DNA from 2 places in the Ligilactobacillus sp. JN-6 (Y).1 genome. Region 2 is predicted to be linked to the other one. Evidence: predicted binding sites of a transcription regulator. Region 2 holds the regulator's gene; the other holds the start of a gene.
The links. The regulator NrdR, encoded in region 2, represses ribonucleotide reductase genes. The targets are predictions, from matches to a motif close to ACACNATATATNGTGT.
Positions count from the first base shown of each region.

Region 1 (8,671 bases), 170 kb from region 2:
GGAAGGTCAAGACATCTTCTGTCCAGCTAACTTTATCATATAAAAGATGGGTGTATTTTTCTTCGTTTTCATATAAATCATAGAGCAGATCGTACATCCAGCCGGTCATGTTCTCTTGTTCTTCATCTGTCAGCTCGTTAAAACCAAGTTGAAATTTATAACCGATATAAGTACCGTGCACTGATTCGTCTCGTAAGATCAACTTAATGATCTCACCAACATTAGGCAGCTTATTATGACCCAGCCAGTACAAAGGAGTGTAAAAACCTGAATAAAACAAAAAGGTTTCTAGAAAGACAGAAGCCACCTTTTTTTGCAAGGGAGCGCTGTTCTGATAAATATCGTTTATTTTTTGCGCTTTGTATTGCAAAAATTCATTATTATTTGTCCATTCAAAAATATCGTCGATCTCCTTAGGTGTGTTTAAGGTCGAAAAAATCGAAGAATAGCTTTTTGCGTGTACTGATTCCATGAATTCAATATTATTCAATACCGCTTCTTCTTGTTGAGTACGGATATCTTTCTTTAAAGAAGCCATCCCGTCTTGAGATTGTAAAGTATCAAGTAAAGTCAAGCCACCAAAAACTTTGTCAACAACATCTTTGTCATTTTCTGATAGTGAACGCCAATCGCTCAAGTCATTTGACAAGGGGATCCGGGTATCTAGCCAAAATTGTTCGGTCAGTTTTTCCCAAGTTGCTTTGTCGATTTGATCCTCCAGCACATTCCAATTGATGGCTGTGTAATTTTTATTATCCATTGTGATTACTCCTTAAAATGAAGGGGCACCAAAGCAAAAATTAAAATATTTTTGCTTTAGTATCCTCTTTTCTATCAGTTACTAGTTACTGACTGCTAAAGGTAAGTTAAATTGAGCAACTTTCACATTCATTTGCCCCAACAACGCCGTTGTCATCTGTAAAAGTCCGAATGTAATAAATAGACTTGATGCCTTTAGCATGAGCATAGTTCCTTAAAATAGAAAGGTCACGTGTAGTTAATTTTTCTGATTCAGCGTCTTTCCATTCGTACATTCCTTTTGGTAAAGTTGAACGAACAAAAAGAGTCATACTTAAACTTTGATCCACATGAGTTTGTGCTGCCGCGTAAGTGTCTATTACTTTGCGCATGTCCATATCGTAAGCAGATGTATAGTACTTGATCGTGTCGTTAGAAAGATATGGGGCAGGGTAGTAGATCTTACCGATCTTTTTTTCTTGCCGTTCTTCGATCCGGTTAATGACCGGCTGCAATGAAGCAGTCGTATCATTAACATAGGAGATCGAACCTGTTGGCGCCACGGCCATTCTGTTTTGATGATAGAGACCATCTTTTTGGACTGCTTCTTTGAGTTTTTTCCAATCTGCAGGGCCAGGAACAAAAATATCTTGGAAAAGTTCTTGGACCTTCTTTGTTTCTGGGCCAAAATCTTTTTCTAAATATTGATCAAAATACGAACCGTCTGCGTATTTACTTTTAGAGAAGCCGACGAAGGTTTCTTGCCGTTCTTTAGCTATCTCGTTTGAAGCAGTCAATGTCCAGTAATTTAATAACATGAAGTAAACACTTGTAAAATCAATGGCTTCCTTAGATCCATATTCAATATGATTTTTTGCAAGATAGCCGTGTAATCCCATAGCGCCTAGACCGATAGTGTGAGCTTGTTCATTGCCATGCTGGATCGATGGAACAACGTCTATCGCTGAATGGTCCGTTACAAATGTTAGTGCACGAGTCATTGCTTCGACTGATCTACCAAAGTCTGGTGACTCCATCAGATTAGCAATATTTGTTGAGCCCAGATTACAGCTAATGTCGTTTCCTAGTTGATCATACTCTTGTCTGTTATTGATGTCTGACGGTTTTTGCACTTGCATGATCTCTGAACAAAGGTTACTCATGATGATCTTGCCATCGATCGGATTAGCTTTATTAGCAGTATCAATGTTAATAATGTATGGATAACCGGATTCTTGTTGCAATTTGGAGATTTCTTCTTCGAGTTCACGAGCTTTGATCTTTTTCTTCGGGATATCAGTATTGGCAACCATATTGTCGTACTCTTTGGTAATGTCTACGTAAGAAAATGGCTCGTGATAAGCACGTTCAACGCCCCAAGGGTCAAAAAGATACATGTCTTCATTATTTTTGCTCAATTCATAAAACTTATCGGGTACGATCACACCTAATGAAAGTGTTTTGACCCTAATTTTTTCATCTGCATTTTCTTTTTTAGCTGAAAGAAAAGAAACAATGTCCGGGTGAAAAACATTCAAGTATACGACACCAGCGCCTTGGCGTTGTCCAAGTTGGTTTGAATAAGAAAAGCTATCTTCTAGTAATTTCATGACAGGGACAACACCGGAGGCTGCTCCTTCGATCCCCTTGATCGGGGCACCAGCACCACGGAGGTTGCTGAGCGTGATCCCAACACCGCCACCGATCCGTGATAATTGTAAAGCTGAGTTGATGCCACGACCGATGGAGTTCATATCATCGGTAAACTGCAGTAAGAAACAAGAGACCAGCTCTCCACGACGCTTGCGTCCCGCATTCAAAAAACTAGGAGTAGCTGGCTGATAACGTTGATGGATCATTTCATCTGCTAGATCAAGTGCGAGCTCTTCATCTCCGTCGGCAAAGTACAACGCATTAATAGCTACACGGTCTATGTAACTTTCCAAATATGAATCATTATCATTAGTTCTTAAAGCGTATTGGGCATAAAATTTGTAAGCAGCCATAAATGTTTTAAATTGGAAATTTGTGTCTTGTAGTTGACGATATAATTTTTCTATGAAAGACATTGTGTATTTGGATAGGAATTTCTCTTCCAAGTAGTCATTATCTACCAAATACTTAAATTTCTCCTGTAATGAATTGAATTTTACCATGTTAGGAGTTACGTTTTCTTCTAAAAATGCAGTTAAGGCTTCCTTATCTTTATCTAGCTGGATCTTACCATCTAAAGGAATATTCACCTCATTATTTAGTTCATAATAACTAACATTATTGCCATCTAATTGTTTAAGACTCAATTTCTTTCACCGCTTTCTCAAAATTCGCAACATCTTTTGTCGTGCCGTTAAACTCGAAGCTACATAGTAGTGGGACTTGGAACTCAGTAGAGATGTCTTTTGCCGTAAAGACAAATAATTCAGCAAAATTACGGTTACCGGTCCCAGCGACACCTTTCAGTTGTTCTTGATTACTACCGTAATATAAAAAGTCGGTGACCGGCTCAGTAATGTCTTTCTCGTATGTGGGTACGACTAAGACAAAGGGTTCACCAACTTCAATTTCAGGATCGATCGGATCGATCTCGTATGTGTCGTTTAATGAAAGCTTCTTGACAAATCTTTTTGTTTGTCCAGTTACGCTAAAATAAACTATTTTCATTGCGCGATCAACTTTTTCAACAAGTCTGGTCTAAAACCATTGATGATCGGTTGGTCGTTATCTTCTAAAACCGGAACACTACGAAATCCCTTGCTTTTTAAATAGTCAATGTATTCTGGAGTTTCGGTAATGTTTTTTTCTGCGAAATTAATATTATGCTCATTTAGGAATTTTTTTGTCATTTTGCACTGAATGCAGTTGTTTTTAGTATAAAGTTCTAAGCTCATCTTATTGTCCTCCTAGATTGATCTACTTGATTAAGTATACAACAATATTTGGCGAATTCAAGCAAAAAACACCAGATATAGTATAAAGTTTTGCAAAATCGACCGATATATGGTGTTATGGCAGTATTAAATAATTTTAAAAATTTAGTTTAGAAAAATTTTTCGACAGTCATATAAATTGATTGATAGTCTTGTAAACTTCATTTAAGATTAAGAGGTAGGTTTCCAAAGAACAGTAAAATTTAATGAATTTCAAGCGAGAGAAAGAGGAGAAAATTTGTCAGATCACTATTATACAAAGAACCCCAGTGCTAAACATGCGCAAAAATCATGGAACTTTTCACTATATGGACATGAATTTCTTTTTGATACTGACAGTGGTGTTTTTTCTAAGAATACCGTTGATTTTGGTTCAAGAACTTTGTTAGACGCGATCGAAAATACTGAGATCCCCGCAGGGAAAATAATAGACGTTGGCTGTGGTTATGGGCCGCTCGGTTTGGCTCTTGCGTATCGTTATCCTGAAAGGCAGATAGATATGGCAGATATCAATGAAAGGGCACTCGAGCTAGCAAGAAAAATGCTTCTTTGAATCAAATCGATAATGTTCATGTTTTCAGTTCAGATGTTTATTCTAACGTTACAGAGACTCAGTATGCAGCTGTGATCACCAATCCGCCGATCCGTGCAGGTAAAATGGTGGTCCATTCTATCCTGAGCGAAGCAAAACAGCACTTGATGACTGCTGGAGTCTTGTTTGCAGTCATTCAAAAAAGCAAGGGGCACCATCTGCCCAGACCAAGATGGAAGAAGTCTTTGGTAATTGTGAAGTAGTTTTAAAACGCAAGGGCTATTTTATTTTAAGAAGTGTGAAAAATTAGTATGACAGAATATTCGCAACAGCAACTGATTTTTTTTATGGGCCAGGCTTTAGCAGAAGCAAAAGAAGCTGCTAGCTTGCATGAAGTGCCAATAGGATGTGTAGTGGTAGAAGCTGGAAAAGTCATTGGTCGTGGTCATAATTTACGTGAATCAAGCCATGATCCTACAGCGCACGCAGAGATCTTTGCTCTCAGTCAAGCCAGCCAACTTAAACATGAATGGCGTTTACAAGATGCGACTTTATTTGTCACACTAGAACCATGTCCAATGTGTGCGGGAGCGATAGTTAATTCTAGGATAAAAGCAGTGTATTATGGCTGTGCCGATCTTAAAGCGGGCTGTGCAGGAACATTGATGAATTTGCTAACTGAGCCGCGTTTTAATCACCAGGTCAAAGTAGATAAGGGGCTATGCAAAACTGAATGTAAACAAATATTAAATGAATTTTTTTCAAAAATCAGAGAAAAACAAGAAAAAGACTAGCATTTTAGGGTAGATTCATGTAATATAGTAGGTGCCGCAAGGCCTTGAGGCAATGTTGTCCTTATGAAGCGTGTCAGGTCCGGAAGGAAGCAGCACTAAGTTTGGTTCGGCATGTGCCTTAAGTTTTTATGATATTAAACCCCGGTCTTTTTCGAGATCGGGGATTTTTTGTAAAGATAATGTGAATGCAGGTTAATAATGATAAATGTTTACTAAACTATTTCGATCTATGAAGAGGCCGTGGTTTAAAAGTACTTTGCATATGTGTTAGACGAGAATGGATAACTGCAATTATTAAGGAGGAGACGGAGATGAGTTACCAAGCTTTGTATCGTGCTTGGCGTCCACAAAAATTTGATGACCTTGTGGGACAGGAATTAGTTACGAAAACTCTTAAAAATGCTTTAAAGACCAAGCAAACGTCTCATGCGTATTTATTTACTGGTCCCCGAGGAACGGGAAAAACCTCTGCTGCTAAGATTTTTTCGAAAGCAATTAATTGTCATTTTCAAAAAGATGGCGAACCTTGTAATGAATGTGATACATGCACTTCGATCACGGCTGGAAGACAAAATGATGTGATAGAGATCGATGCTGCTTCAAACAACGGTGTTGAAGAGATCCGCGATATTCGGGACAAAGTAAAATATGCGCCAACTGAATGTGATTATAAAATATATATTATTGACGAAGTTCACATGCTTTCAACGGGTGCTTTTAATGCCTTGTTAAAAACATTAGAAGAACCACCAGGAAATGTAGTTTTTATTTTGGCAACGACAGAGCCTCATAAAATTCCAGCGACGATCATTTCAAGAACGCAACGCTTTGATTTTCGCCGGATCCAACCAGCCACTATTTTACAGCGGATGCAATATATTGTTGAACAAAAGCAGTTAAAGTGTGATCAGGCTGCATTAAAAGTAATTGCCAAGGCTGCAGAAGGTGGAATGCGCGATGCTTTAAGCATTCTTGACCAAGTGATCTCATTTGGTAACGACGAAGTGACTTTAGAGAATGCGTTGATGGTTACCGGCAGCGTTCAAAATGACGAATTGTTACAGTATTTGAAACAGGTTACGTATCAAGATACTTCAAAAGCCTTAGAAACTTTACACCAGATTTTGAATGACGGCAAAGATGCTGCCCGTTTTATCGAAGATTTGATCAGTTTTTGCCGTGATCTGTTGTTATATCAGCAAGATCCGGCGACGATCGAAAACAATGAACTTGAAGTCGTAAATGATGATTTTCGTAATTTTGCACAGGAGATCAAACCAGAAGAGATCTATCAGATGATCGATCTTTTAAATGAGCAACAAGAAAATATGCGGTTTACATCGCATGCTTCCATCTATTTGGAGGTTTTAACTGTTAAACTAGCAACTAGACGACCAACAACGTCTCTTTCTAGCGCACAAAGCGTAAAGCAACCGCAGGTAACAGAACAGAACTTGGATCCTAAAGACACTGTAAAAGTCGAGAATTTAACGCGGCAGGTCAAACAATTACAGCAACAAGTCGACCAGTTGCTTCAAGCGCAGCAAACAGAACAGTCAACTGCTGGGGCAAATGAAACTCCTGTAAGAGCAACCACTACAAATCACCAAGCCCAACCAAGAAGAACTTCCTCAACTACCAAAGTTGATCTCCAACAGATTTATAGCGTTTTGGATGAAGCTACCCGAGCAAATCTTAATGAATTGCAAGAAGTCTGGGATGATCTAATGAATATGCTGACAGTCGCTCAAAGGGCTGTTATGCATGTGAGTTCGCCAGTTGCTGCAAGTCCTGATGGAGTGATAGTTACTTTTCAATTTGATTTTTTGTGTCAACGGGCGCGTGACGATCAGCAATTGATAGACACCCTGGAAAATGGGTTGGATCGTTTGATCGAACATGTTCCTCGATTGATTTTTATGCCGCAAGAGCAGTGGCCGCAGGTCCGAAGTGATTATTTAAGTGGACAAAAAAAGCGAGAGAATAGTACAACAGCTCAGGAAGAACAGCTTACGCAAGAAAAAACGACGGAACCAAAACAAGCGACTCAAGAAGATCCAGTAGTCGATAAAGCACTTAAATTATTTGGAAATGAAGTAGTAGATATTAAAAATGATTAAAGTAAAAGGAGAAAATTGTTATGATGCCAGGAAATATGCAGGGTATGATGAAAAAAGTTCAGAAGATGCAAAAACAAATGCAAAAAGATCAAGAGGAGCTTAATCAGACAGAATTTACAGGTAAAGCTGCAAACGATGAAGTGGTCGTTAAATTTACGGGTGATAAGAAGATGCAAGATGTTACGATTAAAGAAGAATTGATCGATCCTGATGACCCTGATATGTTACAAGATCTGATCATTATGGCTGTAAATGATGCGATGGACCAAATCGACAAGAAAACACAATCGACCTTAGGTAAATATTCCCAAGGAATGCCTAGGATGTAATTAGAAGCAAGAGGAGTTTTTGTCATGCAGTATCCAGAACCGATCGCAAAATTGATCGATAGTTATATGAAATTACCTGGGATAGGTAATAAAACAGCGATCCGTTTAGCTTTTTATACGATAGATATGGATGAAAAAGATGTCGTTAATTTTTCTTCATCTTTATTAGCAGCTAAGAGAGATCTGCATTATTGCAGTATTTGCGGTAATATTACTGAAAGTGATCCGTGTGTTATTTGCGCTGACAAGGCGCGTGACCGCTCGCAGCTGATCGTGGTTGAGCAACCCAAAGACGTGATGTCACTCGAAAAAATGCGTGAGTATCACGGCTTGTATCATGTTTTGCATGGAGTATTGTCACCGATCGAAGGTAAGGGGCCCGAAGACATTAATATTAAAAGTTTGGTCAAACGTCTTCAGAAAAATGAAGGTATCAAAGAAGTGATCATTGCTACTAACGCAACGCCGGAAGGAGAAGCGACAGCGATGTATCTCTCTCGTCTTATCAAACCAGCTGGGATCAAAGTTACCCGTTTAGCATCTGGTTTAGCAGTGGGCAGTGATATTGAATACGCAGATGAGATGACACTTTATAAAGCGATAGAAGGACGTCAAGAAATTTAGATAGGATGGCTGAAAGATGTTTGGCAAAAAGAAGAATAATTTAAAAAATAAATATGATGAGGCCTTGTTAGCTGATATCGACCAGGCTTTCTCAGATTGGACTAATGCCAAAAAAAATCAAGAAACAGTTTTTGAGGCTGATGAAGAAATGGTAGCTCAAACTAAAGCGGCTAAAGCACAGTATGAATTTTTGTATCGTGAAGCGCGTCTTCGCAGAGTTAAGGGACACGTTCAGTCATCCGTTATAAGTAGATAGAAATTTTTTGATTGCGTGGAATGGCGTAAACATGGACAGTGAACTAATTTTTAAGTACAATATAACTAATTAAATATAATTGAGGTTTTGTAAGTGGCTGGAAAGTTTGTAACATTTGAAGGAACCGATGGCTCAGGTAAAACCAGTGTCATCAATGGGTTGCTTGCTCGCTTAGATCAAATGGGCCTGCACGATAAATATCTTGTTACCAGAGAGCCTGGTGGCAGCAAAATATCGGAGGCGATACGTAAAGTTATTTTAGATAAAAATAATGTTGGGATGGATCAAAAAACAGAGGCTCTGCTTTATGCAGCGTCTCGACGACAACATTTAGTTGAAAAGATCTTGCCG
Region 1 is NZ_CM176599.1:1,745,263-1,753,933, forward strand. It holds gene nrdF (class 1b ribonucleoside-diphosphate reductase subunit beta) at 1-760, opposite strand, end outside; gene nrdE (class 1b ribonucleoside-diphosphate reductase subunit alpha) at 867-3,038, opposite strand; gene nrdI (class Ib ribonucleoside-diphosphate reductase assembly flavoprotein NrdI) at 3,028-3,399, opposite strand; gene nrdH (glutaredoxin-like protein NrdH) at 3,396-3,626, opposite strand; partial or broken gene AC3XNE_RS08045 (class I SAM-dependent methyltransferase) at 3,904-4,507, shown strand; gene tadA (tRNA adenosine(34) deaminase TadA) at 4,509-4,991, shown strand; RNA gene ffs (signal recognition particle sRNA small type) at 5,027-5,124, shown strand; gene dnaX (DNA polymerase III subunit gamma/tau) at 5,303-7,111, shown strand; gene AC3XNE_RS08065 (YbaB/EbfC family nucleoid-associated protein) at 7,132-7,440, shown strand; gene recR (recombination mediator RecR) at 7,465-8,064, shown strand; gene AC3XNE_RS08075 (YaaL family protein) at 8,081-8,320, shown strand; gene tmk (dTMP kinase) at 8,414-8,671, shown strand, end outside.
Region 1: nrdH (glutaredoxin-like protein NrdH) is a predicted target of NrdR. The motif match lies at 3,695-3,710, and genes of this name have one in related genera.

Region 2 (8,671 bases):
GCAAAAATGGAGATCGCTGGGATCACAGTGGACACCAAACGTTTAGAACAGATGAAAAGCGAATTTATTGAACGTTTGTCTGAGCTGAAGCAAGAGATCTATAATGAAGCAGGTGAAGAATTTAATATTAATTCACCTAAGCAATTAGGACATATCTTGTTTGAAAAATTGGAATTGCCGGTTATTAAGAAAACCAAAACGGGCTATTCTACAGCTGTAAGTGTCTTAGAAAAGCTGCGTGGAATGTCACCGATCGTCGATAATATCTTGACCTACCGTCAAATTTCTAAATTGCAATCGACATATATTGAAGGATTACTGAAGGTAGTTTTCAAAGAAGACCAAAAGGTTCATACGCGTTATACTCAGACTTTGACTGCGACAGGACGTCTATCGTCTGTTGATCCTAACTTGCAAAATATCCCAGTTCGGTTAGAAGAAGGACGCAAAATCAGACAGGCTTTTGTTCCGAGTCGTCCTGGTTGGCAAATTTTCTCGGCTGATTATTCACAGATAGAGTTACGTGTCTTAGCTCATATTGCTGATGATGAGCATATGCAAGAGGCTTTTAAAGCTGACCGTGATATTCACGCCAACACCGCAATGCAGATCTTTGGACTTGACAGTGAAGATGAAGTCACGCCTAACATCAGACGCCAAGCCAAGGCCGTTAATTTTGGAATAGTGTATGGGATCAGTGATTATGGTTTGTCACAAAATATCGGTATCACACGCAAACAAGCTAAGAAATTCATCGACACTTATTTTGAGAAGTTCCCCGGTGTTAAAAAGTATATGGATGACATCGTGAAAAATGCACGTGAACAAGGCTACGTTCAAACGATCTTCCATCGCCGTCGTTATTTGCCCGATATCAACAATAAAAATTATAATGTTCGTTCGTTTGCGGAACGAACGGCGATGAATAGTCCGATCCAAGGAAGTGCCGCTGATATTATCAAAGTTGCCATGATCAACATGGATAAACAATTAGCTGAAAAAAAGATGAAAACTAAGATGCTGCTACAAGTTCATGATGAATTGATATTTGAAGTTCCTGACGAAGAGGTGGCTGACTTTGAAAAAGCGGTCAAAGGTGTGATGGATTCAGCTGTTGATCTAAACGTTCCGCTTAAAGTAGAATGTGCTCATGGCAAAACTTGGTTTAATGCAAAATAGAAAAGTACGTGATTTACCGACAGACAAAAGATTTTTGTTGGCTGGTAAGTTGAGTTGACCGTGAGCCCGAACGAAACTTTTTGTCCGGTCTCACGGCTTTTAAAATGGTAGTATATCAATAAGGAATATTTATTTTTCCTGAGATAAATAAAAGAGAGTAGTTGGTGGAAAAATGCCTGAATTACCAGAAGTTGAAACAGTAAGGCGCGGTTTAAGCGCGTTGGTCACGGATAAAAAGATCACTGGGATCGAGTTGATCTACCCAAAGATCATTCTAGGAGATCCACAAGAATTTATTGAAAAGTTGACTGGGCAAAGGTTTAAAAAAATAGATCGAAGGGGCAAGTACTTACTTTTTCGTTTTTCTGGGGACTTGACTATGGTTTCTCATTTAAGAATGGAAGGCAAATACGCGGTTAAAAAAAGTGACGTCCCACTTGATAAGCATACGCACATTGTGTTTGAACTCGATGATGGTACACAGCTAAGGTATAACGATGTGCGCAAATTTGGTCGTATGCAATTAGTTAAGACTGGTACAGAAGATGAGTTAAGTTCTTTGAAAAAATTAGGACCGGAACCACGCCCAGATACATTTTTAGTTGATGATTTTTATGGCAAACTACAAAAAAAGAAGAAAAGTATCAAAACAGCTTTGCTAGATCAAACTATTGTAGCTGGTTTAGGAAATATTTATGTTGATGAAGTTCTATGGATGACCAAGATCCATCCTGAGACTAAATGTTTTCAAATCACATTTGAACAGGCACAACAGTTGCATGATAATATTATGCTAGAGTTGGAGCGTGCGATCAAAGCTCGTGGCACGACAGTTTTTACTTTTGCTGGTGCAGATGCCGAGATCGGCTCTTTTCAGGATCAATTGCATGTTTACGGCAAGAAGGATGAACCTTGTTCTAGGTGTCAAACCCCTATCGAGAAGATCGTCGTTGGTCAACGGGGCACTCATTATTGTCCGCATTGTCAAAAGTTAGCTCCTGAGTAGATGTAACTTCTTGTAATATTTACTAGCAGTTTAGTCCTTCAGTGAGAGCAAAAAGGACCTTCTTAATTAGCAGTGTTGCGATAGGAAAAGTTTGTTTGCTGTATCTTTTATGATAAAATCGTTTTGAGTGATAAGCTAAACAAGGCAGTCTAGAAACGAATAATTTGAATTTAATTGAGGTGGAAATTATGATGTGTCCACATTGTCATCATAACAGTTCACGTGTCGTTGACAGTCGACCTGCAGATAATGGTCATGCCATCAGACGGCGACGGGAATGTGAAAATTGCGGCTACCGTTTTACCACTTTTGAACGAATCGAAGTTACTCCTCTTTTGGTGATTAAAAAAAATGGAAACAGAGAAGAGTTTGACCGTGATAAGATCTTAAGAGGTATCATGAGAGCTGCTGAGAAAAGACCCGTCGGGATGGACAAAATCACGAGCATCGTCGATGATGTAGAGAATAAAGTTCGTGCTTTAGGGGGAACAGAAGTCTCCACTCAGTTGATCGGCAAGTATGTTATGGATGAATTAGTTGATGTTGACGATATTGCATATATCCGATTCGCTAGCGTTTACCGTGAATTTAAGGATATGGGTGCTTTTGTCAATGAATTGAATGAATTGATGGGTCGTGGTCAAGAAGACGAACATGGCCCAGAGGATAAGGATCATACAGATCAATAATTAAGTAAGAGGGAAAGATATGGCTACCGAAAATTTGAAAAATATTTCCCCAAAAGATGGTTTTGTCGTGGTACAAAGAAGTTGTCCGAGTGATGAAGACCTTAATGTTCTTCTTGACTTATATGTGCCGATCATGGGATCTAATGCATACGGAACTTATTTACTTTTTAGCCGTTATGGTAAGGTCCGTCCCGACCTGGTCAAAAGATCGATGAATAAAGAGCTATTGGTAGGATTGTCTTTTGGAATGAGAGATTTTTTGGAGGCGCGTGAGAAATTAGAGGCCCTAGGTTTGTTAAGGACCTTTGAAAAAAATGATCGCTTAGGTAAACTATCTCTGTATTTCATTTTGCGTCCGTTGGTAGGCGCTAACTTTTTCAACGACGACCTGCTTAGTACGTTGTTATTGGAGACCGTTGGACAAGGGGCATATCGGAAGCTGCAAGAGAAGTACTGTCCACCTGAATTTAACGTAGAGGGCGGTCAGGAAGTCACTAAGTCATTCTTGGACGTTTTCCCTGTCCGTCAGAGCACTTTGATGGAAAAAGCAGCCTCTAAAAAAGTGCAGCCTCTTGAAAAGCAACACCAGCAATTGATCGATCAAAATGAAACGGGCTTGGATCTCAAATTTTTTAAACAGTTGTTGGAAAGATCTTTCGTCCCTCAAGAAGAGGCCTTTAAAAACATGGACGCAATTCAGACGATCCATCTTTTGTATGGTCTAGATGAGATGCAACTAGTTCGTTTGTTGGAAGAAGCGATCGATATTAACAGCAATAAGTTGAATGTTGGTTATTTTAAAATGCTGGCGCATAATTCGTTTGATAACCAATTGAAAAAAACAAATGCTGCTAAAACTGACGATTTAACCGTTGAGGAGAATACTAGTAGTGGTAATTCTGAGTCTGCAGACTCAGAATTGATAGAATTTTGCAAATCTATGGCTCCGATGGAGTTTTTAAAAACTATCAAAAATGAGACTGGCGCATTGTTAACAAGTTCCGAAAAGTATATGGTTTCGAATGTAGTTCAACAGCGGATATTACCTAATGAGGTGATCAACGTGTTGATCCATTATATTTTAAGTGATCGAGGAAATGCCAGCATGCATCAAGGGTACTTTGAGACGACTGCGGCTACTTGGTCCAAGAATGGTGTGAAGACAGCGCAACAAGCCATGGCTGAAGCGCGTAAAGTCGTACAAGAGGGTGCGAAGAAGCATCAAAATAAAGGGAACTATCGCCGCAGTCGTCCGGTCGTTCAAAAAGAACAGTTGCCTGAGTGGGCCCAAAATGGCTACAAGCAACCTGAGAGTACAAAAGACCAAACCGACAAAAAAGCTGATCTTCAAGCGGAGATCAAACGACGTTTGGAAGAGATCAAAAATGATAATAAATGAAGTTTAATAGAAATGAGGTGAGAGTATGGAAAGTCTTAGTCAGATACTAGCAGAACAGTTGAAGGATAATAAATGGGGCCCTCGTTATCAGAAATTGATCACGGCAGTACAAAAAGATCCTGATGTAGTAGATTTTTTGAAGCAGCATCAAGGTGAGCTTACTAGAGATGAGATCATTAGAAGTGCCAGTAAATTGTACGAGTTCGTTAACTTTAAAAATCAATTAGCGGCTGGTGAAAAAACTTTTATGCCTGGGTATTATCCATCCTTGATATTAAGTGATCATCATATCGAGGTCACCTATACTCCTACCAAAGAATTCTTAGCTAGGCAAAGGCAAAAAGAAATTAAGCAGCGGGTCAAGGTCATCAGTTTGCCTAAATCGATCCGAGACGCTGAACTATCTGATTATTACCCTGAGGGAAGAGAAGAGATTTTCGATGCTGCATTACGTTTCTTTCAAGAATTTCTTCAAGCACCACATGAATTTCATAAAGGGATGTACTTGGAGGGAAGTTTTGGTGTTGGTAAGACATATTTGTTAGCTGCGTTAGCGAACGGGCTTGCTGAAAATGGCTATAGTACGACACTTGTTCATTTTCCTTCTTTTGCTGTAAAAATGAAAAGTTCGATCAGTAGTAATTCGACCGGCGATTTGATCGATTCCGTCAAGAAGGCGCCAATTTTAATGTTGGACGATATCGGGGCTGATCAGATGAGCAGTTGGTTTCGCGATGATGTTTTAGGCGTGATCTTACAGTACCGGATGCAAGAAGAACTACCAACTTTCTTTAGTTCTAACCTTTCTTTAAAACAATTAGAAGATGAATATTTAACGATCAACAGCAGGGGTGAAGCTGAACCCTTGAAAGCCAAACGTATTATGGAACGGATCCAGTTTTTAGCCGATGAGTATCATGTCGTTGGTCGAAATCGCAGAAAATGAAAAAATTTCTGAAAATCTCTTGTTAGTTTAATGCTTTAGTGTTTTAATATAATTAAATTGTGTGAAAGACATGAACCCAATTTTCAGGGAAAGAAGCCGTGACTGAAAGCTTCTTACATTAACGGTTTACCACTTTCATAAAAAGCTTAATGAAAAGTTGAGTCGGATGGTTGCCGTTAACGACCTTGAATAAGGAATTCGTACGTTTGTGCGAGTTTAAATATGGGTGGAACCACGTCATAAACGTCCCTGTCGTTATTGAACGGCAGGGCTTTTTTTATACAAAATTTAGGAGGAAAATTTTATGTCACAAATCAACCTTACTTTTCCAGATAACAGTGTTAAACAATTTGACAGTGGAGTAACTGTTAAAGATGTTGCTGATTCTATCAGCATCAGTTTGGGTAAAAAAGCTGTTGCTGGTAAGTTTAATGATACTGCTGTTGATCTTTTTCAAGAAATAAAAGAAGATGGACAAATCGAGATCACTACGAAAGATTCCGAAGAAGGGATCCATGTTTTATGGCAAACAGCTGCATTAATTTTGAATAAAGTATTGGCAGACAAGTATCCGGAAATGAACTTTGGTGAAGCACGAGTTGACGAGCATGGCTTTTATTTAGATACTGAAAAGCCAGGACAAACACAGGTCGCAGAAACTGACTTTGATGACTTATCTGCTGCAATGGATCAGATCTGTCTTGCTGATGATGCCATCGAGTTTTCTGCGATCAGCAAAGAAGAAGCCTTACAAAAAGCCGGTAACGATCCATATCAAAAGCAATTGGTCGAAGAATTAGCCAGAGACAGCCAAGTGTCGGTTTATCGGTTAGGTGACTTTGTTTCTTTGGCTTACGGTCCTGTTTTGCCATCAACAGGCAAAGTTAAGATCTTTAAGCTCTTAGCAGTCGCCGGGGCTTATTGGAAGGGTGCTTCAAGTAATCCAATGTTACAACGGATCTATGGTACGGCTTTTTATAAACAAAAAGACCTGGATGCCGAATTAGCTAGAAGACAAGAAGCTCATGAACGTGATCATCGTGTGATCGGCAACCAACTTGATATTTTCTTTGTTGATCCTAAAGTTGGCGCAGGCCTGCCATACTGGATGCCAAACGGTGCCACGATCAGACGGACGTTAGAGCGCTATATTATTGATAAGGAATTAGCTGCGGGGTACGAACATGTTTATACTCCAGTCTTGGCCAACGTCGACTTGTATAAGCAGTCTGGTCACTGGGATCATTACCGTGATGATATGTTTCCACCGATGGATATGGGGGACGGTGAATTCTTGGAGTTGCGTCCAATGAACTGTCCTTCTCACGTGCAAGTGTATAATCATCACAAGCGTTCATACCGTGAATTACCTTTGCGTTTAGCAGAGTTGGGTATGATGCACCGTTATGAAAAATCAGGTGCTTTGACTGGTTTGCAACGTGTGCGCGAAATGACTTTAAATGATGGTCATACTTTTGTGGCCCCAGACCAGATCGAAGATGAATTCAAGAAGATCTTGGACTTAATGATCGATGTATACAATGATTTTGATATTCATGACTATCGTTTCCGTTTGAGCTACCGCGACCCAGAAAACACCGAAAAATACTTCGATGATGATGAAATGTGGAACAGATCTCAAAAAATGCTTAAAGCTGCGATGGATGATATGGGATTGGATTACTATGAAGCCGAAGGTGAAGCGGCATTCTACGGCCCAAAACTTGACGTACAAACCAAGACAGCTTTGGGTGGAGAAGAAACATTGTCAACTATCCAATTGGACTTTTTGTTACCTGAGCGTTTTGACCTGAAATACGCTGGTGCCGATGGCGAAGATCACCGTCCAGTTATGATCCATCGTGGTGTCATCTCTACTATGGAAAGGTTTACTGCTTATTTGATCGAAATGTACAAAGGTGCTTTCCCAACATGGTTGGCTCCAAAACAAGTTGAGATCATTCCTGTTAAAAATGAACTACATTTAGATTATGCTAAGCAATTACAAAGTCGGTTACTTTCACATCATATCAGAGTCGATATTGATGATCGCAATGAAAAGATGGGCTATAAGATCCGTCAGGCTCAAGTCAATAAGATCCCGTATACTTTAGTTCTTGGTGACAACGAAGTTGCTGATCAGACTGCAACAGTTAGACAGTATGGACAAAAAGATACTTCAACGATGTCATTTGATGATTTTGTAACTTTGCTCAATCATGATATTGAAACATATAGTCGTAAAAACTAATTGACAAACTACAACAGAGTTGGTATTATAATATAGTTGAGAAAAAAGCAGAAGCACCCGCTTCTCGCCTAGGGGATAGAGATCCTCGGGCAGAATTACGAAATAACCTCACTGTAACGTGGGGAGTAGTGGGTGTGAGATAACACCCACTTTTTTTCTGCTTACTCTTCTGAATTTTTTTGGAGGTGAAACATCATAGCAGTAGACAAGATCGTTAACGATGGTATTCGTGCACGCGAAGTTCGTTTGATCGGCAAAGATGGTACCCAGTTGGGAGTTAAATCTAAAAAAGACGCTTTAGCTTTAGCTGAACAGTCCGAGTTAGATTTGGTCCTTGTTGCACCGAAGGCTAAACCGCCGGTTGCCAAAATCATGGATTATGGTAAGTATCGTTTCGAATTACAAAAGAAACAGCGTGAAGCTCGTAAAAAGCAAAAGGTCATTAATGTTAAAGAGGTTCGTTTGAGTCCTACGATCGATACGAATGACTTTAATACTAAGGTCAAAAATGCACGTAAGTTCTTAGGTAAAGGCGATAAGGTCAAGGTATCTATTCGTTTTAGAGGCCGTGCGATCACGCATAAAGATATTGGTCGTGAAGTCTTAAATAATTTTGCAAAAGAAACAGAAGATATTGCTTCTGTTCAATCAAGACCAAAAATGGATGGTCGCAGCATGTTCTTAATGCTTGCACCATTAGCCGAAAAATAGGCTAGTAATTTAGGAGGAGAATGTATTATGCCAAAACAAAAAACACATAGCGCATCCGCAAAGCGCTTTAAGAAAACAGGAAATGGTGGTTTAAAACGCGCACATGCTTTTACATCACACCGTTTTCACGGTAAGACTAAAAAACAACGTCGCCAATTAGCTAAGCCTGGTATAGTAGATTCCACAGATATGAGCCGTATCAAGCAAATGATATCGCAAATGAAATAGTCATTTGTTTGTTGAGATATACAAGTAGGTATTTTTACCTTTACTAGCAAGTTTATTTGCTCTCATACAAGAGAGATGATCCAAGGCTGAACTTGGATGATTAATTAAGGAGGAATTCACATGTCACGTGTTAAAGGCGGCGCAGTTACGCGTCAGCGTCGTAAAAGAATGTTAAAGTTAGCTAAGGGTTACCGTGGTTCGAAACATACTCAATTTAAGGTAGCCAAGCAACAGGTTATGAAAGGTCAGCAATATGCTTTCC
Region 2 is NZ_CM176599.1:1,918,432-1,927,102, forward strand. It holds gene polA (DNA polymerase I) at 1-1,179, shown strand, start outside; gene mutM (DNA-formamidopyrimidine glycosylase) at 1,352-2,185, shown strand; gene nrdR (transcriptional regulator NrdR) at 2,374-2,874, shown strand; gene AC3XNE_RS08975 (replication initiation and membrane attachment family protein) at 2,894-4,273, shown strand; gene dnaI (primosomal protein DnaI) at 4,299-5,219, shown strand; gene thrS (threonine--tRNA ligase) at 5,524-7,470, shown strand; ribosomal protein L20 leader region at 7,510-7,634, shown strand; gene infC (translation initiation factor IF-3) at 7,681-8,181, shown strand; gene rpmI (50S ribosomal protein L35) at 8,209-8,409, shown strand; gene rplT (50S ribosomal protein L20) at 8,530-8,671, shown strand, end outside.